2 regions of the Stenotrophomonas sp. 112478_Sma genome follow, and region 2 is predicted to be linked to the other one. Evidence: predicted binding sites of a transcription regulator. Region 2 holds the regulator's gene; the other holds the start of a gene.
What was found. The regulator FliA, encoded in region 2, starts transcription of late flagellar genes. The targets are predictions, from matches to a motif close to TAAAGTTTNNCNNNCNNNGGCCGATAA.
Positions count from the first base shown of each region.

Region 1: a site for FliA is predicted at 4,746-4,772, ahead of ACZK08_RS14615 (methyl-accepting chemotaxis protein). Genes of this name have one in related genera too.

Region 1 covers NZ_CM151072.1:3,181,964-3,197,156, forward strand. The annotation lists gene ACZK08_RS14595 (catalase) at 1-260, shown strand, start outside; gene ACZK08_RS14600 (hypothetical protein) at 296-742, shown strand; gene ACZK08_RS14605 (hypothetical protein) at 843-1,634, opposite strand; gene ACZK08_RS14610 (hypothetical protein) at 1,743-2,534, shown strand; gene ACZK08_RS14615 (methyl-accepting chemotaxis protein) at 2,590-4,716, opposite strand; gene ACZK08_RS14620 (L,D-transpeptidase family protein) at 4,952-5,911, shown strand; gene ACZK08_RS14625 (M23 family metallopeptidase) at 5,916-6,557, shown strand; partial or broken gene ACZK08_RS14630 (hypothetical protein) at 6,661-6,926, opposite strand; gene ACZK08_RS14635 (hypothetical protein) at 6,999-7,355, opposite strand; gene ACZK08_RS14640 (adenylosuccinate synthase) at 7,506-8,798, opposite strand; gene ACZK08_RS14645 (DUF2065 domain-containing protein) at 9,075-9,260, opposite strand; gene hflC (protease modulator HflC) at 9,326-10,189, opposite strand; gene hflK (FtsH protease activity modulator HflK) at 10,186-11,319, opposite strand; gene ACZK08_RS14660 (YhdH/YhfP family quinone oxidoreductase) at 11,471-12,466, shown strand; gene pilH (twitching motility response regulator PilH) at 12,555-12,926, shown strand; gene ACZK08_RS14670 (DnaJ C-terminal domain-containing protein) at 13,045-13,929, opposite strand; gene ACZK08_RS14675 (peroxiredoxin) at 14,191-14,673, shown strand; gene ACZK08_RS14680 (ferritin-like domain-containing protein) at 14,703-15,193, shown strand, end outside.
Region 2 covers NZ_CM151072.1:1,952,332-1,967,524, forward strand. The annotation lists gene ACZK08_RS09090 (chemotaxis protein CheW) at 1-129, opposite strand, end outside; gene ACZK08_RS09095 (ParA family protein) at 126-908, opposite strand; gene motD (flagellar motor protein MotD) at 913-1,926, opposite strand; gene ACZK08_RS09105 (flagellar motor protein) at 1,928-2,668, opposite strand; gene ACZK08_RS09110 (chemotaxis protein CheA) at 2,815-4,647, opposite strand; gene ACZK08_RS09115 (protein phosphatase CheZ) at 4,650-5,255, opposite strand; gene cheY (chemotaxis response regulator CheY) at 5,255-5,647, opposite strand; gene ACZK08_RS09125 (RNA polymerase sigma factor FliA) at 5,705-6,448, opposite strand; gene ACZK08_RS09130 (MinD/ParA family ATP-binding protein) at 6,445-7,332, opposite strand; gene flhF (flagellar biosynthesis GTPase FlhF) at 7,319-8,971, opposite strand; gene flhA (flagellar biosynthesis protein FlhA) at 9,117-11,222, opposite strand; gene flhB (flagellar biosynthesis protein FlhB) at 11,219-12,349, opposite strand; gene ACZK08_RS09150 (CocE/NonD family hydrolase) at 12,434-14,668, opposite strand; gene ACZK08_RS09155 (putative bifunctional diguanylate cyclase/phosphodiesterase) at 14,741-15,193, opposite strand, start outside.

The sequences.
Region 1 (15,193 bases), 1.2 Mb from region 2:
TGTTCGATGCGGTCGCGATCGTGCTCAGCGAGGAGGCCGGCAAGCGGCTGTCCAGCGACAGCGCGGGGCTGGAATTTGCCAGCACCGCGTGGGCACACCTGAAGGCCATCGGCAGCGATGAAGGAGGCCGGGTGCTGCTCAAGGCGGCGCGCGTGGGCAAGGATGCAGGCATCGTCGACGCGGGCGATGCCGGCGCTTTCCTCGCCGTCGCCGCCACCCGCCAGTGGGCCCGCGAACCGAAGCTGCGGCAACTGGCCTGACCGCCTCACCCCCATCGCCTGCAAGGAGACGTGTCATGCCCCGTGGAGACAAATCCGCCTATACCGACAAGCAAAAGCGCCAGGCCGAACACATCGAGGAAAGCGAGCGCGAGCGTGGTGCCAGTGAGAGCACCGCCGAGCGCATCGCGTGGGCCACCGTGAACAAGCAGGATGGCGGAGGCAAGCGCAGTGGCAGTGCCCGCAAGGGCGCCAAGAAGACTGCGAAGAAGGCGGCGAAGAAGACTGTGAAGAAGGCGGCGAAGAAAGCACCGGCAAAGAAGGCCGCAACGAAGAGCACTGCGGGAAAAGCACCGGCGAAGAAGGCCGCAAAGAAGACTGCCGCGAAGAAAGCGCCCGCGAAGAAGTCCACCGCCAGCACGCGCAGTGCGGCCGCGAAGAAGGCAGCGGCAACCCGGGCGGCAAAGAAGGCGGCACGCTCGACCGCCGCGAAGAAGGCCGCGCGGACCCGCGCAGGCGGTTGAGATGCACCCGGCAGCGCAGCGGGCACACGATGCCTGCGGCCCTGCACGGTGACGTGGCGCACGCCGGGCAGCATGAGCACCCGGCGGCGCCACGGCTCAGTCAATCGCCGGCCCGGCCCTTGGGCGCGGGTGCCGCCACGGCCACCGCCTGCAGCTTGCGCACCGCAGCTATCGGAATCGCTTCGGCCCGTCGCTGCTGCGGCCACCAGACGAACAGGAATGCGCTGCTGGAGCCCAGCAGGCGCGCGGTGCCAGGCAAGGGCGCCGCGTCGCCGTTCAACTGCAGGCGGATCACTTCCCCACGTCCCTCGTTGCGGATCTGCTGCCCCCGCACCTGCACGTAGTTGGCCGCGCCGATGGCCATGAAAGCGGCCACGGCCAGGGTCATCGCCGTCAGCGGCCGCAGACCTACGCCCTCCCAGCTGGTCAGTACCGAGCGCATGAGCACCGCCCGCCATGCCCAGTTGCGTGCGCGCAGTTGCTCGAGCTTGGCCGCATTGCGCATCCGTAGCGTGTCCGGCCAGCTCACCAGCAGCACCAGCAGCACGCCCGCAGCCAGCAGCAGTGCATAGGCCGGGTCACGGATGCCGGCCACCAGGAAATCGCTGGGCTGCAGGTAATCCAGAATCGACAGCTCGAATCCCCGGTAGAACCAGAAGCTGCACCACAGCCCCAGCAGCGACACCAGCAGATAGGCAGTGGTGAACAGCAACGCCGGCTCACGGCGCATGCGGGACAGCGCCTGCATCACCGCCGAGTCATCATCACCACGGGTCAGCGGCAGCATCGACCAGTCGGTCGCTGCTTCCGGCTCCGGTGGCGCCGCAGCCACCTCGATGCCCTGCACCCGCGGCACATCGCCATAGGTCCCTTCCGGTTCCCTGTTGTCCATGCCCGCTCCCCTTTTCAGCGAGCATCGCCGAAAAAGGTGGCGCGCGGTAGACCACCGGCCTGCGGCATACTCCACGGTGCCGCAGGGCGCAGAGCGGAGGAAAGGGCCATGAAACGATGGACTGGCATGTTGGGGCTGCTGGCGTGGCTCTGCGCCGCGTCACCGGCCGTTTCCGGCAATGCGCGGGCTCCCGCCGCGCCAGCGGACGATGTGGGTACCGCGCAGGCCGTCGCACAGGCTGAAGCGCGTGGCCGGCAGATGTTCGAGCACGACCTGGCGGCCGAGCGCGCAACCGACGCCCTGCTCGAACAGGGCATGCGCGGTGACACCCGGGTAAGGGGCTGGATAACCGAACAGCGCGGCAGCCACTACGAAGTCAGCATGATCGGCGACGGCGCAATGGTCCTGTATCGGGCCGCCACCGACGCGCAGGGAAGGATGACCGGCGCAACCGAGACTCTGGATGTTCCAGCGGCGCCAACGACCTACCAGGCCGGCGCTGCCGCCGCACGGGCGCTGGCGTTGAACAGCGCCTTCGACGCCTGCGCGCAGACCTACAACAGCGTGGTTCTTCCGGCGCCCGGTACGGCCGCCGATGCGTGGACGGTCTACCTGCTGCCCGCCACCACCGATCCTGCCGTAGTTCCGCTGGGCGGCACGCATCGTCTCGACATCGCCCACGGTCGGATCGTCTCCCGCCGCGCCTTCACCCACAGCTGCATCCAGCTGAAGCGTGCGCCACCCGGTGCGGCGATGTTCATCACCCATCTGCAGGACCCGACACCGACCGAGATCCATGTGTTCTGGAGCCTGTGGGCCCGCTCGCCGCTGTACGTCTCCACGGGTAAGGACGTGATCTGGAAGATCGAGGACGGCCGCATCCGCCGCATGCAGGACTGACCGGCCACCACGCGCGAACACGTGGCGGCCCGGGCCTGCAGGCGGCTGCCGACGGTCAGGCCGCGCGTGCTGCCACCGTGCGGACTGCACCGCTCTGCTCGATATGGAACACCGCGACCGACGCGGTCAGCGCATTGGCCTGCTCTTCCAGCGCGCGGCTGGCGGCAGTGGCTTCTTCCACCAGTGCGGCATTCTGCTGGGTCACCTGATCCATCTGCACCACCACCTGATTGACCTGTTCGATGCCGGCCGCCTGTTCCTTGCTCGCCGCAGCGATGTCACTCATCAGCTGGTTGGTGCGTGCGCTGGCCTGTGCCAAGCGTGCAATGGCCGCTTCCGACTCGACCGTGACCGCCAGACCGCTCTGCACCTTGCCTGCCGCCTCTTCGATGAGTTCCTTGATCTCCTTGGCGGCGATGCCCGCACGCTGCGCCAGCGTGCGCACTTCACTGGCGACCACGGCAAAGCCGCGGCCCTGCTCACCCGCGCGGGCAGCTTCCACCGCAGCGTTCAAGGCCAGGATGTTGGTCTGGAAGGCGATGCCATCGATGACCGTGGAGATTTCCGAGATGCGCGCCGAGGACTGATCGATCTCTCCCATCACAGATGCCATCTGTGCCATTGCCTGTTCGGTGGCCCGCACCGCCGCGCCGGCAGCGTGTGCCTCGCTGTCGGCCTGGCGGGCCAGCTCGGCATTCTGGCGGACGGTCGAGGTCAGTTCTTCCATCGATGCCGCCGCTTCTTCCAGGTTGGCGGCCTGCTGTTCGGTACGGCGCGACAGGTCGCTGTTGCCGGCGGCGAGCTCCTGCGCGGCAGTGTTGATGCTGTCGGCAGCGTCCTGGATGCCGCGCACGATGCCGGTCAGCTGGGCCGTGGTGGTGTTGGCATCGTCGCGCATGCGGGCGAACACGCCGTCGTAGTGACCGTACATGCGCGCAGTGAGGTCGCCCCCGGAGATCGCGCGCAGCACATCGGAGACGTCGGCGATGCTGGCCTGCGAACTGGCCATCATGCCGTTGAGCTGCTCGACCATCGCCCTGAACTGATACTGGAACGCACTGGCATCCCCACGCACGCTGAAATCTCCGGCGCGCGCCGCGCGGACCAGGTCGTCAATCTGGGTGTTGACTGCCAGCAGGCTCTGTTTCACTGCGGCCAGGGTGCGGGTCAGCGTACCCTTCTCGCCGGGATAGTCCGGAAGGTCGCGGCTGAGGTCGCCGATGGCATAGCGCTGCATGACCTCGGCCATCAGCAGTTCCACCTGCACGTGTGATTCCACCAGGCTGTTGGTGGCCTGCACCATGCGCCCGAAATCGCCCGGAAACGCGCTGGCGTCCATGCGGTAGCGGATCGCACCCGCCTCGTGCTGCTCGGCCATGTGCATCTGCGCCCCGATGGCGGCCTGCACGCTCTGCCGCACGCTGGCCATCGCCTCGCCCAGCCGGGTCAGCTCGTCACCGCCGCCGAGGCGGAATTCCTGGTCCAGCTGGCCCTTGGACAGGCGCTCGGCCAGGTTCACCGCGCGTGCCAGCGGACCGGTCAGGCTGCGACCGATCATCACCGAGGCGGCAATGCCGACCAGCAGGGCCACGCCTCCCAGCACCAGCAACTGCAGCAGACTGCGTTCACCCAGGCGGATCGCCTCGGCGGCGGCCTCGCGGCTTTCCTTCTCTTCGAAGTCGACTCCCTCGGACAATGCCTTGTTCCAGCCGTTGGCCGCGTACTGCACCGGCCCCAGGGTCAGTGCCACGGCAGCGGGGTAGTCGCCCTGCTCCATCAGTTCGCTGGTCTGCTTGTTGAGCGGGCGCGCAAGGGCGCGCTTGGCCGCGATGGTTTCAGCGATGGCCTTGCCCTCGGCATCGCTCGGCAGTGCCTGATAGGCGGACCAATCCGCCTCGTAGCGCTTGACCAGGTCGGCAATGCGCTTCTCGTCGCTGCCGCGGTCTTCGCCCTGGCGGATCAGCATTTCGCGGCGCACTACCATCATCTGGTTGTTGGCATCGAGCATCTGCGACAGCAGGCGTACCTTGGCCACACTGACGTCGACTACCTGCTGCATCGCGCGCTTCTGCACGACACTGGCGGTGGCGCCGGTGGCCACCACGGCCGCGACCAGCAGCAGCAACAGGCCAAAGCCCAGCCCAAGACGCCAGGCAACCCTGACATTCCTCAAGTAATCCATGGGTACATCCAAAACGGGGGGATGCGCCCGTATCGGCCGCGCCACCGGCAATCTTGATCGGCAACAAGCACGGGCGTCGGCAGCCGTTCACCTTGGTGAGGCCCCGCCCCGTACTTCTGCGACAAGGGCCTGAGCCACGCCGGGGCTGCCCTGCTCATGCCGGCATCAGGTTGCTTTCACGGAGGCTGCGCAGCCTCTGCGGGCAGGGTGGAGCTGCCATCTGCCGGAGATCTTCATGCCCGTGTACCGCCCCGCCCTGCTCGCCCTGTCCTTGCTGGTGTCGCCCGCCTTCGCGCAGGTACCGCCGCCGGCCCAGCTGCCGGAGCCCATTGCCGAGCAGGCCGGACCCCATACAGCAGCCCGCTCGCCGCTGCACGCCCAAGTGTTGCTGGATCGCGCCAATTTCTCCCCGGGCGAGATCGACGGTGAAGTCGGCAGCAACCAGCATCGGGCCGTGGCCGGCTTCCAGGCGGCACACGGCCTGACGGTGAGCGGAGAGCTGGACGACAGCACCTGGGAGGCTCTCCAGGCCGAGACGATCGCGCCGCTGGCCAACTACACGCTGACGGCCGAGGATGTTGCCGGTCCGTTCCAGTCCATTCCCAAGAAACCCGCCGCACAGGCAAAGCTGAAGTCGCTGGGTTACAGCAGCGTCGAGGAAGCGCTCGGTGAACGCTTCCACGCGTCCCCTGCCCTTCTGAAGTTGCTCAACCCCGGCGTCGATCTGGCCAAGGCCGGCAGCCGTATCCAGGTGCCCAACATCGCCCCCGCGGCATTGCCGAAGGCGGCGAAGATCGTGGTCGACAAGTCCGATTCCACTCTTCAGTTGCTGGATGCGCAGGGCAAGGTGATCGCACAGGTGCCGGTTTCGTCCGGCAGCCAGCACGATCCGCTGCCGATCGGTGAATGGAAGATTCTCGGCGTCCATCGCGACCCGCCGTTCCACTACAACCCCAAGCTGTTCTGGGATGCGCGCAAAGGCGAGAAGAAGGCCACGCTGCCGCCCGGTCCGAACAATCCGGTCGGCCGGGTCTGGATCGATCTGTCCAAACCCCACTATGGCCTGCACGGAACGCCGGTACCCGGGCATGTCGGCAAGACCGAATCGCATGGCTGCGTGCGCATGACCAACTGGGATGCACTGCGCGTGGCCGATGCGGTCGATACCTCCGTTCCCGTGGTGATGCAGGAGTGAGCCGATGCGACTTTCGCAGTTGATCGTGCTGGGCGTGCTGGTGGGTGTGGGAATGGGCTGGTGGCTGCGCCGCGATGCGGGTGAGCCAGTAGCGGTTGCCCGGCCTGCAGCACCACCTGCGGTGGCTGCGGCGCCGGAGGTTGCGGCTGCGACGCCGCGTGTGGGCGCTGCGGCTCCCACGGCGGTGCCGCCGTCCAGCGCCACCGATGCGGCAAGCGGCCTGCTGCTGCCGGTGCAGGGCGTACTGCCTTCGCAGCTGCGCGATACCTTCACCGATGCCCGCAGCGAAGGGCGCGTGCATGATGCAATCGACATCATGGCCGACGCAGGAACTCCGGTGCTGGCAGTGGCCGATGGGACGGTGGAAAAGCTGTTCGACAGCAAGCGTGGGGGGCTGACGATCTACCAGTTCGAGCCGAGCGGGCACTGGTGCTACTACTACGCCCACCTGCAACGCTATGCCGATGGCCTGGCCGAAAAGCAGGTGATCAAGCGTGGCGAGGTGATTGGCTACGTAGGCAGCACCGGCAACGCCAGCGCCGAGGCCCCGCACCTGCATTTCGAAGTGCACGTGCTGGGGCCGGAGAAGCAGTGGTGGAAGGGGGAATCGATCAATCCGTACCCGCTGTTGCAGGCGGGAGGGTAGCGCGTCTGCCGCGTGGCAGAGCCAGTCGCAGTGATGCCCGATTTGGGCACGATCCTACCCGTATTGGGTATCTGACAAGTACCCCGCCGGGCATGGCCCGGCGCTACCGGCGTCGCCACCGCCGCAGCGCGATGCTGGCGGTCGCCAGCCCGCCACCGGCAATCAGTAACAGCAGTGCCAGGGGCTGCCAGAAGAAGAACGGCCACAGACCTCCAGCACGGTCAGCCACAGCCAGGAACGCCCGCGCGGACGTGCGTCGCCACGCCCATAGCCGAAGTACGAGGCGGCAATTCCAGCGGACTCAACCGATTCCAGCGCGCGGGTGATGCCGGAGCCCGGCACGCCCGAACGCGCGCCAGCGCGGAAGTCAGTCTGAAGCGCGTGAACCCACCCGATACCTCGCCAGATGGCGAGGCCAGGCATCGCACATGCGGAAGGGGGTCAGGCCGGCCTGACTTCTCTGCAGACCGGCTCGGCAAGTTCGCGGCAGGCGAAGAACAGCCCTTCCACCCCACCTTCGTCCAGGTGCCTGCGCGGCGTCGCCATGGTGGCGCAACGGTTGGCCGCATGCAGCATCTCCACCGCGGTGAGGATGCCCACGGCCGCACGGTCGATCCGCGCCAAGGACTGACGTCGTCCGTCGGACAGGTTCTCCTCCGGCCACAACATGCCATCGGAGCCCTCGCCATCACGGATGCGGGTGAGGCAGCCCTGGAACGTGCTGAGATCGTCGGCGGGATTGGCGTCGTCGTTGATGGGCTCAACAACATGGAACGGCGGGGTCTTGCGAGCGGTCATGGTGTCGGCTTCCGTGGCTGCACTTGACAGCGCCACCGCCGACAGATGAAACCGGCCCAAACTGAAGCGCCGCGACCCCACCGGGAGTCGCGGCGCTCTTTTTTCAATTGAACAGCGTCACCACCACGCCGGACATGGCCCGGCGCTACCTCAGGCGAACGGATCCTGCAGGACCATGGTGTGGTCGCGATCGGGGCCGGTCGAGACGATGCTGATCGGGCAGCCCGCCAGCTCCTCCAGCGAACGCAGGTAGGCGCGCGCGGCCGGCGGCAGGTCATCCCACTGGGTGATGCCGTGGGTGTTCTCGCTCCAGCCCGGGAACTCCAGGTACACCGGGGTGCACTCTTCCCAGCCCTGCGCGTCCAGCGGCGCGTACTCGGTACGCTTGCCGCGGTATTCGTAGGCGATGCAGACCTTCAGCTTCTCCATGCCGTCCAGCACGTCCAGCTTGGTGATGCACAGGCCGCTGATGCCGTTGATGGCCACGGCGCGCTTGAGCGCGACGATGTCCATCCAGCCGCAGCGACGCGGGCGGCCGGTCGAGGCGCCGTACTCGGCGCCGCGGTCGCGGATGCCCTGGCCGATCTCATCGTCCAGTTCGGTCGGGAACGGACCGCCGCCGACGCGGGTGGCATAGGCCTTGGCGATGCCCAGCACGTAGTCGATCGCATCGGCACCCACGCCGGCACCGGCCAGTGCGCCGCCGACGGTGGTGTTGGAGCTGGTGACGTACGGATAGGTGCCGTGGTCGATGTCCAGCAGCGCGCCCTGCGCGCCTTCGAACAGCACGCGCTTACCCTGCTTGCGCAGGTCGTGCAGGATGCCGGCGACGTCGGACTTCATCGGCTCGACGTACTCGCCGAAGGCAAGTGCCTCGTCGTAGGTCTTCTGGAAGTCGATCGCGTCGGTGTTGAGGTACTTGGTCAGCACGAAGTTGTGGTAATCCAGCGCGGTGCGCAGGAGTTCTTCCAGCTGCTTGGGGTAATGCAGGTCGGCAATGCGGATGCCGCGACGTGCCACCTTGTCTTCGTAGGCCGGGCCGATGCCACGCCCGGTGGTGCCGATCGCCTTGCCGCCGGCAGCGCGTTCGCGCGCCTGGTCCAGGGCGATGTGGTACGGCATGATCAGCGGCGCGGCCGGGGAGATCTTCAGGCGCGAACGCACTTCCACGCCGGAGGTTTCCAGCTCGGCGATTTCCTTCTGCAGCGCGGCCGGCGAGATCACCACGCCGTTGCCGATCAGGCACAGTGCGTCGTCGCGCAGGATGCCGGACGGGATCAGGTGCAGGACGGTCTTCTTGCCGTTGATGACCAGCGTGTGGCCGGCATTGTGGCCGCCCTGGAAGCGCACGACCGCGCCGATTTCCTCAGTGAGCAGATCGACGATCTTGCCCTTGCCTTCATCGCCCCACTGGGCACCCAACACTACGACAGACTGACCCATGACGGGCTCCTCGATTTGTTGCGGCCATCGGGGCCGCGGACGGGTAAACCGTGGCGGGGGTGGCCAGCGCGGTCATGGCGGCTCCAAACGGGGAGCGGCCGGCGATGGATGGCCCAGACACGGAAAAAGCCGAACGGGGGAGGCCCGTCCGGCTTTTGTGCATTATCCGGGTTTCCGGGGTCGGGTGCCACCTTTCCGACGGACGGCTTCACCCAGCGGTCAGGGGCCCGAAACGGGGTCAGATCCCTTTCCTGCGGAAAGGAATATGACCCGCTGCTAATGCCGTGCCCACCACAGCAGGCTCAGGCCGGCCAGCAGGATCAGGCCGCCAAAGCTGCGCAGGGCCGGTCCAGGCAGGTCCAGCAGGCGCTCGGCCATGCGCTTCCAGGCCAGCGGGGCCGCGAACAGGAACAGGCCTTCCAGCACCGCGACCAGGCACACGGCCGCGAACAGGTCTTTCATCGGGAACTCCAGAAATGGCACGGGGCCCGGCATCTGGCCGGGCCCCGTGGGTAGTGCGTGCGACCTCAGCGATCGCTCTTGAGGTACTGCAGGAACGGGTCGTTCTTGTCGAGCACGATCACGCCGTTGCCGTCGGTCATGGAGCCACGGTAGGCCTCCAGGCTGCGGTAGAAGGCGTAGAACGCCGGATCGGCAGAACCGGCCTTGCCATAGATGCGCGCGGCATCGGCATCACCTTCACCGCGCAGGCGCTGGGCATCACGCTCGGCTTCGGCGATCAGCACGGTGCTGTCGCGGTCGGCCTGGGCGCGGATCGTCAGCGACTGTTCCTCGCCTTCGGCGCGCAGCTTGGCGGCCTCCTGCTTGCGCTGGGCGCGCATGCGCTCATACACGTCGTTGATGACCTGGCTGTCGGTCGGCAGATCGACCTGCTTGATGCGCAGATCGATGATCTGCATGCCCAGCCCCGCCACCGCCTCGTTGATGTTCTTGCGTTGCTCGTTGATCAGCTCGGTGCGGTCGCCGGACACCAGCTGCTGCAGGGTGCGCGAGTTGATCTGGTTGCGCAGCGAGTCGGTGATGATCGGTGCCAGGCGGGCATTGGCGATGCGCGGATCGCCGCCGGTGGCGCGGAAGTAGTCACCCACGTTGGAGATGCGGCCGATCGCGAAGAAGTCGACGCTGACGTCCTTCTGCTCGGCGGTGAAGTAACGCGCAGGGGCGGTATCAAGCACCTGGAAGCGGCGGTCGAAGACCTTCACCGTTTCCACGATCGGCAGCTTGAAGTGCAGGCCCGGCTTGATGTCCGAGCGCACTACCTTGCCCAGGTTCAGGACCATGGCGGTCTGGTCCTCGCGGACCACGTACACCGAGCCCAGCAGGCCCAGCACCACCGCCACGATCACGGCGATCCAGATTGGACTCTTCATCGGCTGCCCTCCTCACGGCCGCTCGGTCGCCCGGTCGGGCGGCCCGTGGGCCGGCCCGGGTCACGGGAAGGTTCCGCTGCCGTGGTACCCGGCAACGAAGGCATCACCACGTCCGGATTCGGCACGCCGGCGGCCGACGTCGCAGGACGGGTATCGCCGGTCATCGGCACGTAGATCAGCTGGCGGCCATCGCCACCGATCACCTTGCGGTTCTCGCTCAGCACCTGCTGCACCGTTTCCAGCCACAGGCGCTTGCGGGTCACGTCCGGCGCATCCTTGTACTGGGCCTGCAGCAGGCTGAAGCGCTGCGCATCACCCTCGGCCTTGGACACGACGGCCTGCTTGTAGCCTTCGGCGGTGGTACGGGCGCGCGAGGCCTGGCCTCGTGCTTCCGGCACGACCTTGGCGGCGTAGGCCTGGGCTTCGTTGATAAGGCGTTCCTTGACCTGCTGCGCACCGTTGACCTCGTCGAAGGCCGGCTTCACTTCCTCCGGCGGACGGGCGTCCTGCAGGGTCAGGCCAGTGACGGTCAGGCCGGTCTTGAACGCGCGCAGCAGCGCCTGCAGGCGCTCCTCGGCAGCCGCGGCCAGCGGGCCACGGTTGTTCAGCACGGCGTTGAGATCGGCACGGCCGACTTCCTCGCGCACGGCACTCTGGGCCGACTGTTCCAGCACCTGGTTGGCATCGACCGTGCCGAACAGGTACTGCTGCGGATCATCGATGCGGTACTGGACGTTCAACGACACGTTGACGATGTTCTCATCGCGGGTCAGCACCGGAACCTGGATCGAGAAGGTCTTGATCTCGGTCGCGTTGACCTTGGTGACCGACTCGATCGGCCACGGCAGCTTGAAGTTCGGTCCGGGCTGCAGGATGCGCGAGAACTGGCCGAAGCGCAGCACCACGCCACGCTGCTGCTCGCCGATCAGCTGGAAGCTGGAGAACAGCACCAGCAGCACCAGGGCTGCCACCACCCAGCGGACGATGCCGCCATCGAACAGATCCTTCAACGGCCCGGGCAGCCCGCCCCAGCCACCACCATTGCCACCGCCGCGCGACCCGAACGGCCCGCGTCGATTGTCCTCGGGGCCTTGTCCGCCCTTGTTGCCGCCGGGTGTATTCCAGGCCATGCACGCTCCATCAAGATATGGGCTGCGGCGCGGGCCCTTCCCGCGGCGCCAGCCGTGAACCATCACCGATCATACAAGATGGGGCGGATCGGCAGGATCGAAAGGGGGCGAACGGGGTAAGGTGGCGTTTTCCTCGAAGTCAGGCACGCCGATGGTCCCCACCACCCCGTTCACCGCCTTCCGCATCGAAAGCGACGACGCCGGCTACCGCAGCGGACTGACCCGGCTGGGGGTCGACGACCTCAACCCCGGGCAGGTGCTGATCCGCGCCCGGTGGTCCTCGGTCAATTACAAGGACGCCCTGGCCGGCACCGGCAAGGGCCGGATCCTGCGCCGCTTCCCGCTGGTGGGCGGCATCGATGTGGCCGGCACGGTCGTGGCCTCCACCGACCCCGCCTGGCGCGAGGGCGACGCCGTGCTGGCCACCGGCTGCGGCCTGAGCGAAACCCGCGACGGCGGCTACAGCCAGTACGTGCGGCTGGAGTCGAGTGCGGTGATCGCGCAGCCGCCCGGGCTCAGCCCGCGCGAGGCGATGGTGCTGGGCACGGCCGGTTTCACCGCCGCGTTGGCGCTGCTGCGCCTGCAGGACAATCGGCAGACCCCGGATCTGGGCCCGCTGGCGGTGACCGGCGCCAGCGGTGGCGTGGGTGCCCTGGCGCTGTCGATCTTCAGCCGCGCCGGCTATACCGTGCACGCCATCAGCGGCAAGCCGGAGCAGGCCCGCTTCCTGCGCGACATCGGCGCCAGCGAGGTTCTGCCACGCGAGGCGTTGGCCGATACCGGCCCGTTGCAGACCGGGCGCTTCGGCGGGGGCCTGGACAATGCCGGCGGCGACATGCTGGCCAGCCTGCTGGCGCAGACCGTGCCCTACGGCAGCGTGGTCAGCGCGGGCCTCGCCGCCAGCCCGAAGCTGGACATGACGGTGATGCCCTTCATCCTGCGTGGCGTATCGCTGTTGGGCGTTTCTTCGGCCAACGCGCCACGCGCCCTGCGCGAAACCGTCTGGGCGCGGTTGGGCGACGACTGGAAGCCGCAGCATCTGCAGCAGATCTGTACGGCGGAAGTCGGCCTGGAGGCGCTGCCGGAGGTGTTCGAGCGCATGCTGGCCGGCGGCTCGCTGGGACGCACGGTGGTACGGATCGACTGAACGTTGCAGGCAGGCGACGGACGGCAGGCGCCGCCCTCCCGCCGGTAATCCGCCCGCACTACACTGCGGGCATTACCTGGGGAACAACATGGCACGCATTCTGATCGTCGACGACTCACCGTCGCAGCTGTTGGGGATACAGCGCATCGTCGAGAAGCTCGGGCACCAGATCCTGACCGCCACCGATGGCGCCGCCGGGGTGGAAGCCGCCCGTGCCGAGCTGCCCGATCTGGTGCTGATGGACGTGGTCATGCCCAACCTCAACGGTTTCCAGGCGACCCGCACCCTCGCCCGCGACGAGGCGACCCGGCACATCCCTGTGATCCTGGTGACCACCAAGGACCAGGACACCGACCGTATGTGGGGCATGCGCCAGGGCGCCAAGGCCTACATCACCAAACCGTTCTCGGAAGATGAGCTGTCCGAGGTGCTGGAGCGGGTGTTCGCCGGGCAGGGCTGAAGCCGCAGCATGCGCGGGTAGCCCCGGGCCATGCCCGGCGAGCGCAGCGGGTCAGGAGCCGCCGGGCATGGCCCGGCGCTACCCCTGGGTTGATTCACCGAGGGCGCTGCACAGGACGTCAGATTGATTCGCCGAAGGCCTTGGCCAGGTTGCGGTATGCCTTCTTCTGCGCTTCGTCGGTGGCGGCCGGGGCAATGATCTCCAGCTCGACGATCTGATCGCCATCGGGATTGCCCGGCAGGCCGCGGCCGCGCAGGCGAAGCTTGCGACCGGCTTCGGAATCGGCCGGAATCTTCAGCTCCACCGCGCCGCCCAGCGTGGGCACGCTGATGCTGGTGCCCAGCGCTGCCTGCCAGGGCGTGACCTGCAGCGAATACAGGATGTTGCGGCCATCGACCTCGAACTGCGGGTGTGCTGCGTACTCCACCTCCAGCAGCAGGTTGCCACCGTGGTTGCCCTGCCCCGCCAGACGGATCACCTGGCCGGGACGGATGCCCTTGGGCACGCGCACATCCAGTTGCCTGCCGTTGACGGTGATGCGCAGGCTGTCGCCGTTGTAGGCAGCCTCCAGCGGCACCGACAGCTTGGCGCGGGTATCGCGGTTGGGTGCATGCCCCTGGCTGCTGAATCCCGGGCCCGGTCCCTGGCCACCGCGCTGGCGGGCGAACAGGCTCTCGAAGAAGTCGCTGAAGCCGCCATTGGGGCCACCACCGCCGAACACTTCCTCGAAATTGAAGCCACCACCACCGTAGTTCGGCGGCACATTGAATTCCTCGCCCGGCCGGTAGCCCTGCGCGCGCAGCTGGTCATAGGCCGCGCGCTTTTCCGGATCGCGCAGCGCCTCATAGGCTTCATTGACCGCCTTGAACCTGTCTTCGGCCCCGGCCTCCTTGCTGACGTCCGGGTGGTACTTGCGTGCCAGCCGGCGGTATGCGGTCTTGATCTCCGCATCACCCGCACTCGGTTCCACCCCCAGGGTGGCGTAGTAATCCTTGAATTCCATCCAGCTACCTCGATTCGCTTCGGCCGCGCCGGTGGCGCCGCCCCGGGTTCATTCTACGCGCCGGCGATGCTACGCCGCCCCTCGTGCGGCCCCGGTGAGGCCGACTGATCCTGCGCAATGCGCCTGCCATCGGCCTGCGCCACGCTGTGGCTGGAACCCTGGCGCGTGCCCCCTGAAGATGGGGCCTGCACGCGGGGTTTCCAATGTCTTGACGCCCCTGTCCCATCCCGCCCACTAGCCTGCCCCAGCAAGGAGTCCATCATGACCATCCATGTCGGCGACCGCATTCCGGAAGTGACCCTCAAGCGCATCCGCGAGGGCATCGAGACGCTCGATACGCACTCGCTGTTCGACGCCCGCAAAGTGGTGCTGTTCGCCGTGCCCGGCGCCTTCACCCCCACTTGCTCGGCCCGCCACCTGCCCGGCTTCGTCGAGAAGTTCGAGGCGTTCCGCCAGCGCGGCATCGAGGTCTACTGCATGGCGGTCAACGATCCGTTCGTGATGAAGGCCTGGGCCGCTGACCAGCACGTACCCGAGGGCCTGCTGATGCTGTCCGACGGCAATGCCGAACTGACCCGCGCGCTGGGCCTGGAACTGGATGCCAGTGCTTCGGGCATGGGCATCCGCTCGCGCCGGTTTGCCCTGTACGTGGACGACGGCGTCGTCCGCGCGGCCTGGATCGAGCAGCCCGGGCAGTTCGAAGTGTCCTCGGCCGAGTACGTGCTGGAGCACCTGCCCACCTGATCTTCCACCGCAAGAGGAAACGGCCAGCCATGTCCAATACGCCAGCCAACGCCAACACGTCTGCCCACCCGCTTCCCGGCATCAGCGACCGCAAGGTCCTGCGCGAACGCGCGCGGCGCAATCTTGAAGATGGCGCGATCACCGAAAGCTACAGTGCCGACCGCAAGGCCGTGATCAAGCTGCTCAACGACGCCCTCGCCACCGAGTATGTCTGTGTGCTGCGCTACTACCGGCATTACTTCACCGCCAAGGGGATGCTGGCCGATGCGGTCAAGGCCGAGTTCCTTGAGCATGCGCAGCAGGAACAGGCGCATGCTGGCAAGCTGGCCGAACGCATCGTCCAGCTCGGCGGCGAGCCGGACCTCAATCCGGACACGCTGAGCGCGCGTTCGCATGCCGAGTACAAGGAGGGCAGCGACCTGCGTGACATGGTCCGCGAGAATCTGGTCGCCGAACGCATCGCCATCGACAGCTACCGCGAGATGATCGACTTCATCGGTGATCGCGACACGACCACCAA
Region 2 (15,193 bases):
GGTCGGCTCGCGTTCGGCGATCGCCGCCGGAAGCGCCGTGTTGCCTGCATCGGGGCTGGCCGCCACCGGGGCGATCGCTTCGCCCAGCAGCTCGTCCAGATAGTCGTCCAGCACACCGGTGGTGTTCATGCGGCTTGCTCCAGCGCGCGCGCATCCTCGCCAAGGATCCAGTTCAGCGCGCGACGGTAGGCCGCGAGCCCGCGGCCGGGATAGTCCTCGCCGACGCTCGGCAGGGTCAGGCCGGCCGCGTTGCTGACCCGCGTGTCGATCGGAATCGCATCCTCCCAGACGCGTGCGCCGTGACGGTCCTGCATGCTGCGCAGTGATTCGTTGCCGGTGCGGGTGCGGCGGTCGAACAGGGTGGGCAGGATCGAGATCGGCAGCGGGCGCCGGCGCGAGCGCTCGACCATCTCACCGGTGCGCACCATGCCGTCCAGCCCGTGCAGTGCCAGCGGCTCGGCCTGCGTCGGAATGATCAGGCGGTCCGCTGCCGCGAGCGCATTGATCATCAGCAGGCCGAGTGTGGGCGCGCAGTCCAGCAGGATGTAGTCGTGCTGGCCCTGGTGCCGTGCCAGCGCGTTCTGCAGCGCCAGGCCAAGGCCCGGCTGGTTGGCGCTGCGGCGCTCCAGCGTGGCCAGTGCCGGCTGTGCACAGACGTAGTCCAGGCCGCTGACGCTGCTGGTGTGGCAAAGGCTGGACAGCTCGGCCGGAGGTGCGCCGAACAGCTCAAGTACGCCGGTCGGTGGCGGGTCCACCGGCACGCCGAAGGCGCGGCTGAGCGAGGCGTGGGGATCAAGATCGATCAGCAGCACGCGATGGCCCTGCGTGGCCAGGTTGCGGCCGAGGGCCAGGGTGGTCGTCGTCTTGCCGACTCCGCCCTTCTGGTTGGCGACTGCCCAGATGCGCATGGGTTTACTCCTTCATTGCCGGGGGAGCGGCGGCGCCGACACGGCTGCCAGCCGGCACCGGTGGCAACTGCACCGGTGCGATGGGGGACGGGGAGGGCACTGTGGCGGGCGTTGCCGCAGGCCCGGCGGACGGGTCGGCCGCGCCGTTGGCGGCGTTCAGGCGCTGGCCCAGCGGGTCGACCGAGTGCGAGGTGTCGGCCAGGATGATGACCATCACCCTGCGGTTGCGGTTGCGACCCTGCGCACTGTCGTTGTCCTCGCGCGGGCGGAACTGGCCGTAGCCGACCATGGCCAGACGCGAAGGCTGCAGGCCCTGGTTGGCGAACAGGTGGACCACGCTGGCGGCCCGCGCGGCCGACAGTTCCCAGTTGGAGGGGAAGGTGGCGGTGGCGATCGGCACATTGTCGGTGTGGCCTTCCACCCGCACGCTGTTGGGTACGTCGCGCAGCACACCGGCCAGGCTGGACAGCGTCCCGCGCGCGTGCACGTCCAGCGCCGCCGAGCCGGTCGGGAACAGGATGTCGCTGTTGATCTCCACTTCGATCCACAACTCGGTGCGGCGCACGCTGATCATGCCGCGCTCGATCAGCGGCGACAGCGCGGCGGTCAACCGGTCGGCGATGCTGCTGAGCTGGCGCTCGGCACGGGCGATCTGCTGCTGGTCGTGCACCGAGACCGGCATGCGCATCTGCGAGGCCATGGCCGGCAGCAGGGTAGGGTCGTGCGAGGGTGCCGGTGCGGACGGGCCGATCTTGGTGCCGGACTTGATCACCGAAGGACTGTCCCAGCCGCCCCCCTGCACCTGCTTGTTGCCGACCTGCACCGGATTGATGGTGCGCGGCGCGCCACCAAAGGCATCGGTGAGCGCATCGGCCATGATCCGGTACTTGCCTTCGTTGATCGAGGAGATCGCATACATCACCACGAAGAAGGCCAGCAGCAGCGTCATCAGATCGGCATAGGGGATCGCCCATGCTTCATGGTTGGCGTGCTCTTCGTGGTGTCTGCGGCGGGCCATGTCAGTGCAGGAAGCCGGACAGGTTGGTTTCGATGTTCCGCGGGTTCTCGCCCTGCGCGATCGAGATCAGGCCTTCGATGACCATCTCGCGGTCGCGGCTGTTGTGGGCGATCACCCCCTTCAGCTTGGCGGCGATCGGCAGGAACAGCAGGTTGGCCGACGCGATGCCGTAGATGGTGGCGGTGAAGGCGGCGGCGATGCCATGCCCCAGCTTGCTGGGGTCGGCCAGGTTCTTCATGACGGCGATCAGGCCCAGCACCGCACCGATGATGCCCAGCGTCGGCGCATAGATGCCCATGCCCTCGAAGACCTTGGCAGCGGCCTGGTCACGGTGTTCCTGGCTGCCCAGCTCGATCTCCAGCATGTGCCGGATCGATTCGGGCTCGACGCCGTCGACCAGCAGCTGCAGGCCTTTGCGCAGGAACGGATCCTGCTGCGCTTCCACCTGCGCTTCCAGGCCCAGCAGGCCCTGGCGGCGGGCGATGTTGCTCCACTCGACGATCTGCTGGATCAGCTCGCGACGATCGCTGTGCGGCGGGCGCACGACCCAGCGCACGATCCGGAAGGCATGCCTGAATACGGCGGGTGCGGTGTGCAGCAGGATCGCGGCGATGGTGCCGACGATGACGATCACGAACGCCGCAGGCGACCACAGGGACGCCAGTCCGGCGCCCTTGAGGATGCTGCCGCCGACCAGCGAGGCCAGGGCGAGAAAGAGTCCGATGAGGCTGAGTCTATCCATGGGTCCGGTATCGGCGTGTGTGAATGGGACTTGAGACACCGGTCGATCGCGTACAGACGGTAGTCACAGTTTCTGGTTCGCCGGGCATGGCCCGGCGCTATCGCGCGAGGCCGTTTCCGGTAGCGCCGGGCCATGCCCGGCGAGCGTCATCGCAGGCCATCCACGTCGAGGATGAGGGCCATCCGGCCATCACCGATCAGCGTCGCACCGGCGTAGCCGCGCAGGCCGCGCAGGGCCTTCGGCAATGGCTTGATGACCACTTCCTCGCGCCCACGGACCTGGTCCACGACCAGGCCGAAGCGCGCCTCGCCGGCCTGCAGCACCACGATGGTGAGCAGCGCCGAGGCGGCGGGCGTCACATCCAGCCACTGGCGCAGATCGACCAGCGGCAGGGTGTGCGAGCGACGATCCAGCACCGCCCGGCCATCGAACCAGCCCAGCGAGGTGCGCGGTGCATGCAGCACTTCCATCACGCGCGCCAGCGGCAGCGCATAGACGTCCTCGCCGGCCTGCACCAGCAGGGTTGGCAGGATCGCCAGGGTCAGCGGCACGCGGATCAGGAAGCGGCTGCCCCGGCCCAGTTCCGACTGGATCTGGATCTGCCCACTGAGCTCGCGGATGCGCGACTGCACCACATCCATGCCGACGCCGCGGCCGGAGATGTCGGTCACCTGCTGCTTGGTGGAGAAGCCGGGCAGGAACACCAGGTGCAGGCATTCCTCGCTGCTCAGCCGGGCCGCCGCCTCCGGGTCGATCAAGCCCTTTTCGCGTGCTTTCGCGCGCAGTTTTTCCGGATCGATGCCGGCGCCATCGTCCTGCACCTCGATGCTGACGTAGTCGCCTTCCTGCTGGGCCGACAGACGCACGTGGCCCATGCGTGGTTTGCCCTGTGCTTCGCGCAGATCGGGCATCTCCACACCGTGGTCGATGGCGTTGCGGACCAGGTGCACCAGCGGGTCGGCCAGGGCCTCGACCAGGTTGCGGTCAAGCTCGGTTTCGGCGCCGACCAGCTCCAGGTCCACTTCCTTCTTCAGCGAGCGGGCGACATCGCGGGCGACCTTGGGGAAGCGCGAGAACACCTTGCCGACCGGTTGCATGCGCGTGCGCATCACTGCCGACTGCAGGCGCGCGGTGGCGATGTCCAGGGTCGACACGGCGCGGTCCAGTTCCTCGTCGCGCAGGCGCGCACGCAGGGTCTTGAGCCGGTTGCGCGACAGCACCAGCTCGCCGATCAGGTTGACGATCGCATCCAGCCGCTTGGTATCCACGCGCACGGTGTGCTCGGCCTCGGCCACCGGCTTGTTGGCCGCGGGCTTGGCAGCGGCGGCCGCGGGGCGCGGTGCGGGCAGTGCAGGCGCAGGCGCCGGCGGAGCAGCCACGGGTTTGGCGCCGGGGGCGGCGCCGCCGTGCAGCTGGTCCAGCAGGGCTTCGAACTCATCCTCGCTGATCAGGCCATCGTCGGCCTTGGCCGGCGTCGCCACCGCGGTGGGGGCGTTGCTGCCGTGCAGCTGATCGAGCAGGGCCTCGAACTCGTCGTCGGTGATCAGGTCACCGGCAGCGGGCGCGGCTGCTGCGGGAGCGGCGGCGGCCGGCGCAGCAGCGCCGTGCACGTCGAACTGGGCGATCAGGTCCGGCGGGGCATAGCCGGGTTCGTTGCCGGAAGACACGGCATCCAGCATCGATTGCAGGTAGTCCAGTGATTGCTGTGCGGCATCGAAGTGATGCGGCTGCAGCACCGCCTGGCCAGCGCGGGCGGCGCCCAGTGCCTCTTCGGCGGCATGGCACAGCTCGACCATGGCGGTGATGCCGAGGAAGCCGGCGCCGCCCTTGAGCGTGTGATAGCCACGGAACACGGCGTTGAGCTGGTCGGCGTCCTGCGGCGCCTGTTCCAGCGACACCAGCTGTTCGCCGAGGCGATCCAGGATTTCCTGTGCCTCGATGATGAAATCGGCGGTGATGTCGTCGGATACCGCGCTCATGCTTACAGTCCCAGGTCCGACAACAGGTCGTCGGCGTCGTTCTGAGAGACCGCGTGGCGGTCCAGTCCCTTCAGTGCCGGTCCGGCCAGCGCCGGATCGGTGCGATGCTGCTCCGGTGGCAGGCCCAGCGCGCCAAAGCCTTCGTGCACGCGGCGGACGATGCCGACCACGCGACGGATGATCTGTCCGGTCAGGTCCTGATAGCTCTGGGTCAGGGCAATCTCGGTCAGGTTGTGGCGGATGCGTTCCAGCTGCGCATCCTGCCCCGGCTGCAGGCCTTCGGCGCGCAGCTGTTCGGTGAGGCTGCGGCACTCTTCGGCCAGGTCCAGGGTGCGGTGCGTGGCCTGTTCGGTCATCGCCACCACATGGTCCAGGCGCGCGCAGGCGTCGTCCAGCTCGCCCGCCTCGCTGGGGACGGTCGGCAGTTCGCCCAGGGCCTGGCCCAGTTCGCGGGCCAGCCGTGACAGGCCGCTCATCATCGGCTGCGTGCGTGCGGCCACCAGGGCGTCGATGCGCTGGCGCCAGGCGCTCTCGTCGCCGGATTCGAGCGCGTCGAGGGCTTCCTGCAGGCGCAGGGCGAGGGCGTTCTTGTCGACCGTGGCGTCCATCAGGCGCTGGCCGCCAGGCGTTCGAAGATCTTGCCCAGTTTCTCTTCCAGCGTCTGCGCGGTGAACGGCTTGATGATGTAGCCGTTCACGCCGCTCTGCGCCGCTTCGATGATCTGCTCGCGCTTGGCCTCGGCGGTGACCATCAGGACCGGCAGGGTCTTGAGCTTGGCATCGGCGCGGATCGCCTTGAGCAGCTCGATGCCGGTCATCACCGGCATGTTCCAGTCGGTGACCACGAAGTCGAACGGCTGGCTCTGCAGCATCGACAGTGCGGCATGCCCGTCCTCGGCTTCGGCGGTGTTGGTGAAGCCCAGATCGCCCAGCAGATTCTTGACGATGCGGCGCATGGTCGAGAAGTCGTCGACGATCAGGATGCGCATGTTCTTGTTCAAAGCGGAGTTCCTTTGTTGTTCAGTCGCCCGCGGTGGCCGTGGCCGCCGCAGGCATGTTCATTCTTCAAGCCCGGCATCCGCGGCCTCGAAGATCTTCAGCCGGCCGCGCAGGCGCAGCACGGCCTGGCCGTGGATCTGGCAGACGCGCGATTCGCTCACGCCGAGCACCGCGCCGATCTCCTTCAGGTTCAGCTCCTGCTCGTAGTACAGCGAGAGCACCAGCTGTTCGCGCTCGGGCAGATGGCCGATGGCCTTGCCCAGTTCGCGGCCGAACTCGCCACGTTCCAGGACCTGCTGCGGTGTCGGTCCGCCCTGGGCGACGGTGTCCAGTTCGCCCTGGTCTTCGATGCGCGATTCCAGGCTCAGCACCTGGCCGCGCGAGGCGTCCTCCATCAGCCGCAGGTATTCGGGCAGTGGCATGTCCATGGCCGCCGCCACCTCGGTGGCACTGGCTGCACGGCCCGTGGTCTGCTCCAGGCGGCGGATGGTGGCGGCCGCATCGCGGGCGCGCCGATGCACCGAGCGCGGTACCCAGTCGCCGCGGCGGATCTCGTCGATCATCGAGCCGCGGATGCGGATCGAGGCATAGGTCTCGAACGAGGCACCCTGGTCGGCGTCGTAGCTGCGCGAGGCTTCGATCAGGCCCATCATGCCGGCCTGGATCAGGTCGTCCACTTCGACGCTGGCCGGCAGGCGTGCGGCCAGGTGATGGGCGATGCGCCGCACCAGGTCCGAGTGCTGGGCGATGACCTCGGTCGCCGCCGAGCGCTGGACTTCCCTGTACTGGGCCGCGCCTTTCATGCTGCCACCCCGCGTTGCTTGAGGATGCGCTCGAGGAAGAATTCAACGCCACCGCGTGGCTCGGTGGGGGCCTGCCAGCGGGCGGTGCGACGGGCGATCTCGGTGATCGCCAGCGCCGCCGGGCTGGATGGATAGGCCTTCACCACCGGCTGCTGGCGCTGCACCGACAGGCGCAGCCAGTCATCCTGCGGCACGCAGCCCAGGTAGTTCAGCGAGACATCGGCAAGGAACTTCTCGCAGACCCGGGTCAGCTTTTCATACAGTACGCGGCCCTCGTTGGGGTCGCGCACCATGTTGGCCACCACCTGGATGCGGTCCACGCCGCGCTCGCGCGACAGCACCTTGATCAGTGCGTAGGCGTCGGTGATCGAGGCCGGCTCGTCGCAGACCACGACAACGGTGTCCTGTGCGGCCTGGCAGAAGGTCAGTACGCCGTCGGTGATGCCGGCGGCGGTGTCCACCACCATGATGTCCAGCTCGCGTTCCAGTTCGGAGAACACGTTCACCAGGCCGATGTGCTCGGCCGGGGCCAGCTCGGCCATGTGCCGCCGACCGGACGCGGCCGGCACCACCAGCACGCCGTTCGGACCTTCGACGATCACGTCTTCCAGCGAGCAGCGGCCGGCGACCAGATCCGCCAGGGTGTGGGTGGGATTCAGGCCCAGGATCACGTCGATGTTGGCCAGGCCCAGGTCGGCGTCGAGCAGCAGCGTGCGCTTGCCCATGCCGGCCAGCGCCACGGCCAGGTTGGCCGAGACGTTGGTCTTGCCGACGCCGCCCTTGCCACCGGTCACGGCGATGGTGCGCACAGGGCCGAGCGGCTCGCTGCGGGTGGCCGACAGCGGGAAGGTCTTGGTCAGCTTGGCGTACTCACGCGACGGCATGGTTCAACTCCGGGTTGCAGGGCATATCGGCCGCTCGGCGCAAATCTTCAAGGCGAAGTACGAGATTGGCCGCGCTGGCCCGGTGCAGGTCGTCCGGAACGTCCTGGCCATCGGTCACCCAGGTGATCGGCAGCGCGTGGTCCACCGCGACCGACAGGGCGTTGCCGAAGCGGCCGGTCTCATCCAGCTTGCTCAGCACCAGGCCCTGCAGGTTGGCCGCGCCGAAGCGGCGCACCACCTCGTCCATGTCGCCGAAGCTGGTATTGGCCGGCAACACCAGCAGGGTGCGGACCTGGCGGGCGGCACGCAGCCACTGCAGCTGGGCGGCCAGGGCGCGGTCGCGCGGGCCCAGGCCGGCGGTATCGATCAGCACCAGCTTGTAGTCCTTCAGGCGCTCCAGCAGCTGGTCCAGGTCGGTACCGCTGTTGGCTTCATGCACCGCGATGCCGAGCTGGCGGCCATAGCCGTACAGCTGCTCGCGGGCACCGATGCGCAGCGTGTCGGTGGTGACCAGGGCCACATCGCGCGGCGCGTGCTTCTCGGCGAAGCGCGAGGCGAGCTTGGCGATGGTGGTGGTCTTGCCGGCCCCGGTTGGACCGACCAGAGCGATCACGCCGCCTTCTTCCAGCGGATCGACCGGCGCGATCGGCAGCCTGCGCGAGATCAGGCCCAGCATCAGCCCGCGGCCCCGGTGGGCTTCGGTTTCCAGCGGTATCTGCATGGCCACATCGCGGGCCAGCCCGGCATCGAATCCGTACTCGTCCATCAGGTCCAGGGCGGTCGCCCGCACCGGGCAGCCGCGCAGGCGCTCGTCGGTGAAGCGGTTCATCTCGCGCTCGATGACCTGGCGCATGCCGGCCACTTCGTGGCGCAGCTGGCGGATCTCGGCATCGTCCTGTGCAACCACCGTCAGTACCGGCGCCGGGGCAAGGAGCGGCGCCGGGGCCGGCGCGGTCTCCGCTTCAGCGGCAGCGGCAGGGGCTGGCGTGGTCTCGGCAACGTCCTGCGCGTACGGCGGCTCGGGGTGCACGGACTCGGCCTGCGCAGTGGCCGCAGCGGTGATCGGCAGCGGCGGCGGCAGCACTGCCGGCGCGGGGGATTCGTGATGCTCGTCCTGCGGCGGGTCGATCAGGAAACGGGCGCGGTTGGCGGGCGCCGGTGCGGGAGCCACGACGGCGCTCGCGAACGGCGCGAAGATCTGCTCCGGCAGTGCCGGATCGTTGACGGTGGCACGCGCCAGGGTGGCAGCGAAGCCGGAACTGCCGCGGGTGGGCACGATCTCGTCCGCACTGTCCAGGGTGCGGCCGGTGGCACCGACGGCCGCGCGGGCGAGGGCGGCCACGGCCGATGTGGTGGCCGTCACCGGCTGCTGGGCTGGTGTCGCGGAGCGGCGACGGGTGACCGCGGCGATCACTGCATCCGCGGCGGTGCGCGGTTTCGGCGGCGGCGGAGCCACGTCGCGCCGCGAGGCTTCCAGCGCGCGTTGCACCGCGCTCTCGTCATAGTTGGCTGCGGCGACGATCTCGACGCCTTCCTCGATCCGGCGGTTGGACAGGATCACAGCATCGGGACCATGTTCCTTGCGCACCAGGTTCATGGCCGAGCGCATGTCGGCGGCGACGAATCGTTTGATTTTCATGCTGTGGTCACGGGACGGGGACGGCGGGGTGGGGGTGGGAGAACGCGGGTGGTCGGTGGTCTGCACGGAACGAGTTCCCCTTGGCATCTGTCTGTTGCGGTGGTTCGAAGGTGGTGTCTGTTTTCTGACGCATCGGTGGGCGGCGTCAGCTGATCGTTCCGACCAGCTTCAGGCGCTTGTCCTCCGGCACTTCGCTGTACGCCAGTACCGACAGCGACGGAACGCTGTGACGGACCAGGCGTGCCAACGCGGCACGTACCGGGCCGGGAACCAGCACGACCGCGGGCTCGTTGCGGGCTTCCTGCTTGCTGACACATTCGGCCAGACTCTGATGCAGTCGCTCGGCAAGCCCGGGTTCCAGCGCGGCGCCGTTGCCCTGCGTGGACTCCTGCAAGACGCGTTCCAATTGCGGGTTGAGGGTGAACACCGGCAGCTCCGCCGACATTCCGGCGATCTCCTGCACGATGAAGCGGCCGAGCGCGGTGCGCACTGCGGCGGTGAGCGTGGCCGGGTCCTGGCTGGACGGCGCGTGCTCCACCAGTGCTTCGGCGATCTTGCGCAGCTGGCGGATCGGAATGCGTTCCACCAGCAGGTTCTGCAGCACCCGCACCACGGCCGACAACGGCAGCGCCTTGGGCGTCAGATCTTCGACGAGCTTGGGTGCGCTCTTGGCGAGGTTGGCCAGCAGGTGCTGCACCTCTTCGTGGCCCAGCAGCTCCGGCGCATGCTCGCGGATCAGGTGGGAAAGATGGGTGGCGACCACGGTGGCCGGGTCGACCACGGTGTAGCCCATGGTTTCGGCCTGGGCGCGCTGGTGCGGCTGGATCCAGGTAGCGTCCAGGCCGAAGGCGGGATCCTTGCCGGCGATGCCGTCCAGCGGGCCGAGCGCACTGCCGGGGTCCAGCGCCAGTTCGCGGTCGGGATGGATCTCGGCGGTTGCCACCGGCACGCCATGCACCAGCACGCGGTAGCCGTTGGCCGGCAGTTCCAGGTTGTCGCGGATGTGCACGGATGGAATCAGGAATCCCACGTCCTGGGTCAGCTTGCGCCGCACGCCCTTGATGCGTGCCATGAGTTCGCCGCCCTGATTGCTGTCCACCAGCGGAATCAGCCGGTAACCGACCTCCAGCCCCAGCGGGTCGACCGGGCGCAGTTCGTCCCAGCTCAGTTCTGCGGTGGGGGCCGGCGCCGCCGGTCGGCCCAGCGCACTGACCGCGCCGGGGTCGCTGCCGGCAGCGTCGCTCGGGGCCGGGGCCTGTCCCTTCCGGTACAGCTTCCAGGCGATGAAGCCGAGAATGGAGGCAAGCGTCAGGAAAGCGACGTTGGGCATGCCGGGCACCAGGCCGACCAGGCCGATGATGCCGGCCGTGATGGCCAGGGCACGGTACTGGCCGAACACCTGGCCGGTCATCGCCTGTGCCATGTCCTGCGAGCGCGAGGCACGGGTGACCAGCATCGCCACTGCGCTGGAAACCAGCAGGGCCGGCAGCTGCGCCACCAGACCGTCACCGATGGACAGCAGGGTGTAGGTCGCAGCGGCATCGCCGAACGGCATGCCATGCTGCAGCACGCCCACGGCGAGGCCACCGAGCATGTTGATGAACAGGATCAGGATGCCGGCAATCGCATCACCCCGGATGAACTTGCTGGCGCCGTCCATCGCGCCATAGAAGTCGGCTTCCTCGCGGACCTCCTCGCGGCGCAGCTTGGCTTCTTCGCGCGTCAGCAGGCCGGCGTTGAGATCGGCATCGATGGCCATCTGCTTGCCGGGCATGGCGTCGAGGATGAAGCGCGCGGTCACTTCCGAGACACGGCCGGCGCCCTTGGTGATGACCACGAAGTTGATGATGGTCAGGATGGCGAACACCACGATGCCGACCGCATAGTTGCCGCCGATCACGAATTCACCGAACGCCGCGATGACCTTGCCGGCCGCGTCGTGGCCATTCTGGCCATTGAGCAGGATGACGCGGGTGGAGGCCACGTTCAGTGCCAGCCGCAGCATGGTGGTGACCAGCAGCACGATCGGGAAGATGGTGAAATCCAGCGGGCGCTTCACGTACACCACCGCCAACAGCACCATCAGCGAGATGGCGATGTTGAAGGTGAACAGCGCATCGAGCACGGGCGCCGCCAGCGGCACCACCACCATCGCCAGCAGCGCCAGCACGATCAGCGGTGCGCCGAGGCCTTGGCGGATCATCTCCAGCAGCCGGCGGGTGTTGAATCCGGACGAGGCCTGCGCGCTCATGCCCGGCCTCCCTTGCCGAATTCATCCACCTCGATGTGCGGGGCGCCCGGCATCGGGCCGGTGCGCCAGGCGCGCAGCTGGTAGACGTAGGACAGGACCTGGGCCACGGCCGAATACAGTCTCACGGGGATTTCCTTTCCGAGTTGGCCTTCCCGATACAAGGCGCGTGCCAAAGGCGGGGCGGAGACGATGGCGACCTTGTTGCCATCGGCGACTTCACGGATGCGCAGGGCGGTCTCGTCCACGCCCAGCGCCACCACGGTGGGCGCGTTCATGGCGCCGCCCTCGTACTTCAGGGCCACGGCGTAGTGGGTCGGGTTGACCACCACCACGTCCGCGGTGGGCACCGCTTCCATCATCCGGCGGTTGGCCATCTGCTGCTGGAGCTGGCGGATGCGGCCCTTCACCTCCGGGCTGCCTTCGCTTTCCTTCATTTCCCGCCGCAGTTCCTCGCGGGTCATCTTCAGCTTGCGCATCCAGTTCCAGCGCTGGTACGGCGCGTCGATCGCCGCAAGCACCAGCATTGCCCCGGCGGTGGCCAGCAGCAGTCGCAGGGTGAAGCCCAGGCCATCGGTGATGGCGGTTTCCAGTGGGTGGTGGATCAACCCGCGCAGGGTGTCGAAGCCGCTCCACACCACCAGTCCGGCGGCGACGCCCACGAACGCCACGCGCAGCAGTGACTTGGTGAATTCAGCGATGGCTTCCGGCCCGTACAGACGTTTGAGGCCGGTCAGCGGGTTCAGCCGATTGATGTCGGGCATCATCGCTTTGGCCGACCAGCGCAATCCGCCCATCACCAGCGGGGCGACGAAGCTGGCCAGCAGGCAGACCAGCACCAGCGGGGTGATCACCAGCATGAACTGCAGCAGCAGGTCGCCAAAGTGGCCGAACAGTTCCTTCGGGTTCTGCCGCAGCCCCTGCTCGGGACTCAACGCCTGTTTCATCCATTGCGTGGCACCACGGCCGATCGAGCCGCCCATGGCCATCACCGCCAGCACGCCGCCACCGAACACCGCGGCGGTCCCCAGTTCGCGGGAACGCGGCAGGTTGCCCTGTTCCCGGGCCTCGCGCAGGCGTTTTTCGGTGGGTTGTTCGGTCTTTTCGCCGGCGGATTCGTTCTCGGACATCACGGGCACTGCGGCAGGGGATGCCGGGCTGCCTGCAAGAACTGTTCCGCGGCGCGTGGTTCACCGCCGGGGCAACGCCCGACGCTAGCCGGGCAGGGCCGGCCGCAGCGGGATGCTCAGCGCGCTGTCGCTGTGCCAGTCCACCTGCAGGGGCTCACCGGCATCGGCGGCTGACTCGTCGCTGACATCGCGTCCGGTGCCGTGGTTCACCTGGTGCATGGCGTCCTTGAGCACGTCCACCTTCACCAGCAGCCGGCTGCCCGCGCCCACACGGCGGGCGACCATGCGGGTGCGATCGAAGGGCAGGTCGGTCCATCGCCCCGGCACCAGCAGCTGCCGCGTGGTCGGGTCGCGTACGTGGCTGGCCCGGCCGACGTAGTAGGACAGCTGCATCCGGCGCCCATCGGGCAGCAGCTCGTACAGGGTGACCGTGAAGTCCATGTCGCGCTTGTTGATGCGGACCTTCAGATCGCCCGAGAAGCGTCCGATCAGGTCCATCGGTGCTGGGAAGGGCTCGGAGAGGAAGGTCAGTGCCGTGTCCGGCTCGTCCCCGGCGGCCACGATCGGGAACGGATAGTAGCCATGCCGGACCTCCGTGCGGTCAGCGAGGTCCACCGTCTGCCGCAGTGTTCCCGGCGTTGGCCGCTGTTCCTGCAACGGGTGATGGTCGCCCTCAGCGGCTGCCGACAGGTAGTACGTGCGGTGGCCGCCCGCAGCGGCATCAAGGGTGGCTGCATGCCCCCAGGTGTTGCTGCCCATCAGCTGGAAGTTGACCTGGTCGGCCAGAAGCGCCGGGCGCGGGGCACCGCGAAGTACGTGGTCCAGCCACTGGAAGGTCAGCGCAGGCGTATCGAACTGCGCGACCGGGTCCACCGTGTAGCCGCGCAGCTGCATCGGCTTGCTGGCGGCCTGGGCACCGCCGTGGTCATACGGCCCGATCAGCAGGACATGATCGGCGTCCGGCCGGTAGCGCATGTGATCGGTGAAGTACTGCAACGCGGAAATCTGGCCGTCGTCGTAGTAGCCGGTAATGGTCAGCACCGGAATGCGGATGTCCCTGAAGTCTTCGGCGTACGGCACCATGGCCTGCCAGTAACCATCATAGGCCGGGTGGGCGAGCCAGCGCTGCAGCCAGGGATTGGGGGTGCCATCGATCTGGTCGATCTGCCGGTACGGCCGGCCGGAGGCATACCAGCGGCCGGGCAGCTGTGACCACCGGTCCTGCTGCCCATAGGTGTCGGTATCCAGCATCGGGCCATTGGCCACGTAGAAGGCCCAGCCGTAGTTGGCGCTGAGGAATACGTTGTTCTCCATCGGCAGGCCCTGGCCCGGAATGGCAGCCACGTAGGGCACGATGGTCTTCAGTGCCGGATGGTGATGGCGCGCTGCCGCCCATGCGGTGAATCCTTCATAGCTGCCGCCATACATGGCGACCCGACCGTCGCTCCAGGGCTGGCGGCTGACCCAGTCGATCGCGGCATTGGCGTCCACCCCGTCGTGTTCGTAGGGGGCGATGGTGCCGGTACCCTGACCTTTTCCGCGTGCGTCGACCACGATGCCGGCGTAGCCGTGGGCTGCGGCCAGCAGCATCTTCAGACGGTTCTTGGGTGGGTCGGTGTAGATGGTGAACAGCATGGCCGTCGGCAGCGGCGCGGACGCGCTGCGGGGCCGTGCCAGCTGTGCGGACAGCACCACCCCTTCGGCCACGGGGATACGCAATCCGCTGTCGATCACGAAGCGGCGTTGCTGTTCTGCGTCAAGCAGTGCAGGGGCGAGTGCCGCAGCCAGGGTCTGCGCGCGCAACACAGCCTGCAGACGCACCAGCTCCAGCGCGGCTGACTGCGGCACGGTGGCGGCATCGGCCTGTGCCGCAAGCGCCTGCGTCAGCTGCGCCTGTACCGCAGCGGGAGGCAAGGCAAGCGCTGCATCGGCCTGCACGGCGGCAACATCATCCAGGCCAGCAAAGGCCGAATGGAAGGCGCGCGAATACGCTTCCGCATCCCGCGCGCCAGTGCTTGCCAGCAGCATCGGCATCCAGCGCTGGGCCGCCGCGCCATCGCCGGCAGCGGCCAGCGTCGCGCGCAGCTTCTCGATCATGGTGCGTGCCTCGGCGTAGCGACCCGTGGCCAGCAGCGCATGGCAGCGCTGTGCATCGGTCAGCGTTGCCGACTGCAACAGCTTCGTACCCAGCGCCTGCAGTGCCGTATCCACCTGTGCTGGCGGCGCATCGCGGGGCAGCGACCACCGCAGATCGCTGGCGGCCACGCCGGTGCAGGTGAGCGCCAGCAGCAGGCCAGCAAGAAGAGCGCGTAAGGTCACGGGGTGTTCCTTGCAATGGCGGGCGCGTGGCCATCATACGGTGGGTGGCCGCCCGCCGCGGAGAGTCCGACCTTACCCTGGCGGGGCCGGTGGGGGCGGGGTCTGCGCCAGCTCCACCCGTGGCCGCGGCAGGTCGTGCAGTTGCATGAAACGGCCCGCATCGACCGGGCGGCCGAGCAGGTAGCCCTGCAGGTAATCGCACCCCAGCCGCTCAAGGTAGGCACGCTGGGCAGCCGTTTCCACGCCCTCGGCAACAATGTCCATGTCCAGTGCATGGCCCAGCGCCACGATCGCCGATACGATCACCACGTCCTCCGCGCTGTGTTCGAGATCGCGCACGAAGGCGTGGTCGATCTTGATCTCGGTGGCCGGCAGGCGCTTGAGGTACAGCAGACTGGAATAGCCGGTGCCGAAATCGTCGATGGAGATGCCGACCCCCAGCACCGACAACGCCTGCAGCAGCCGCAAACTGGTGTCGGTGTCGCGCATCACGGTGCTTTCGGTGATCTCCAGCACCAGGTTGCG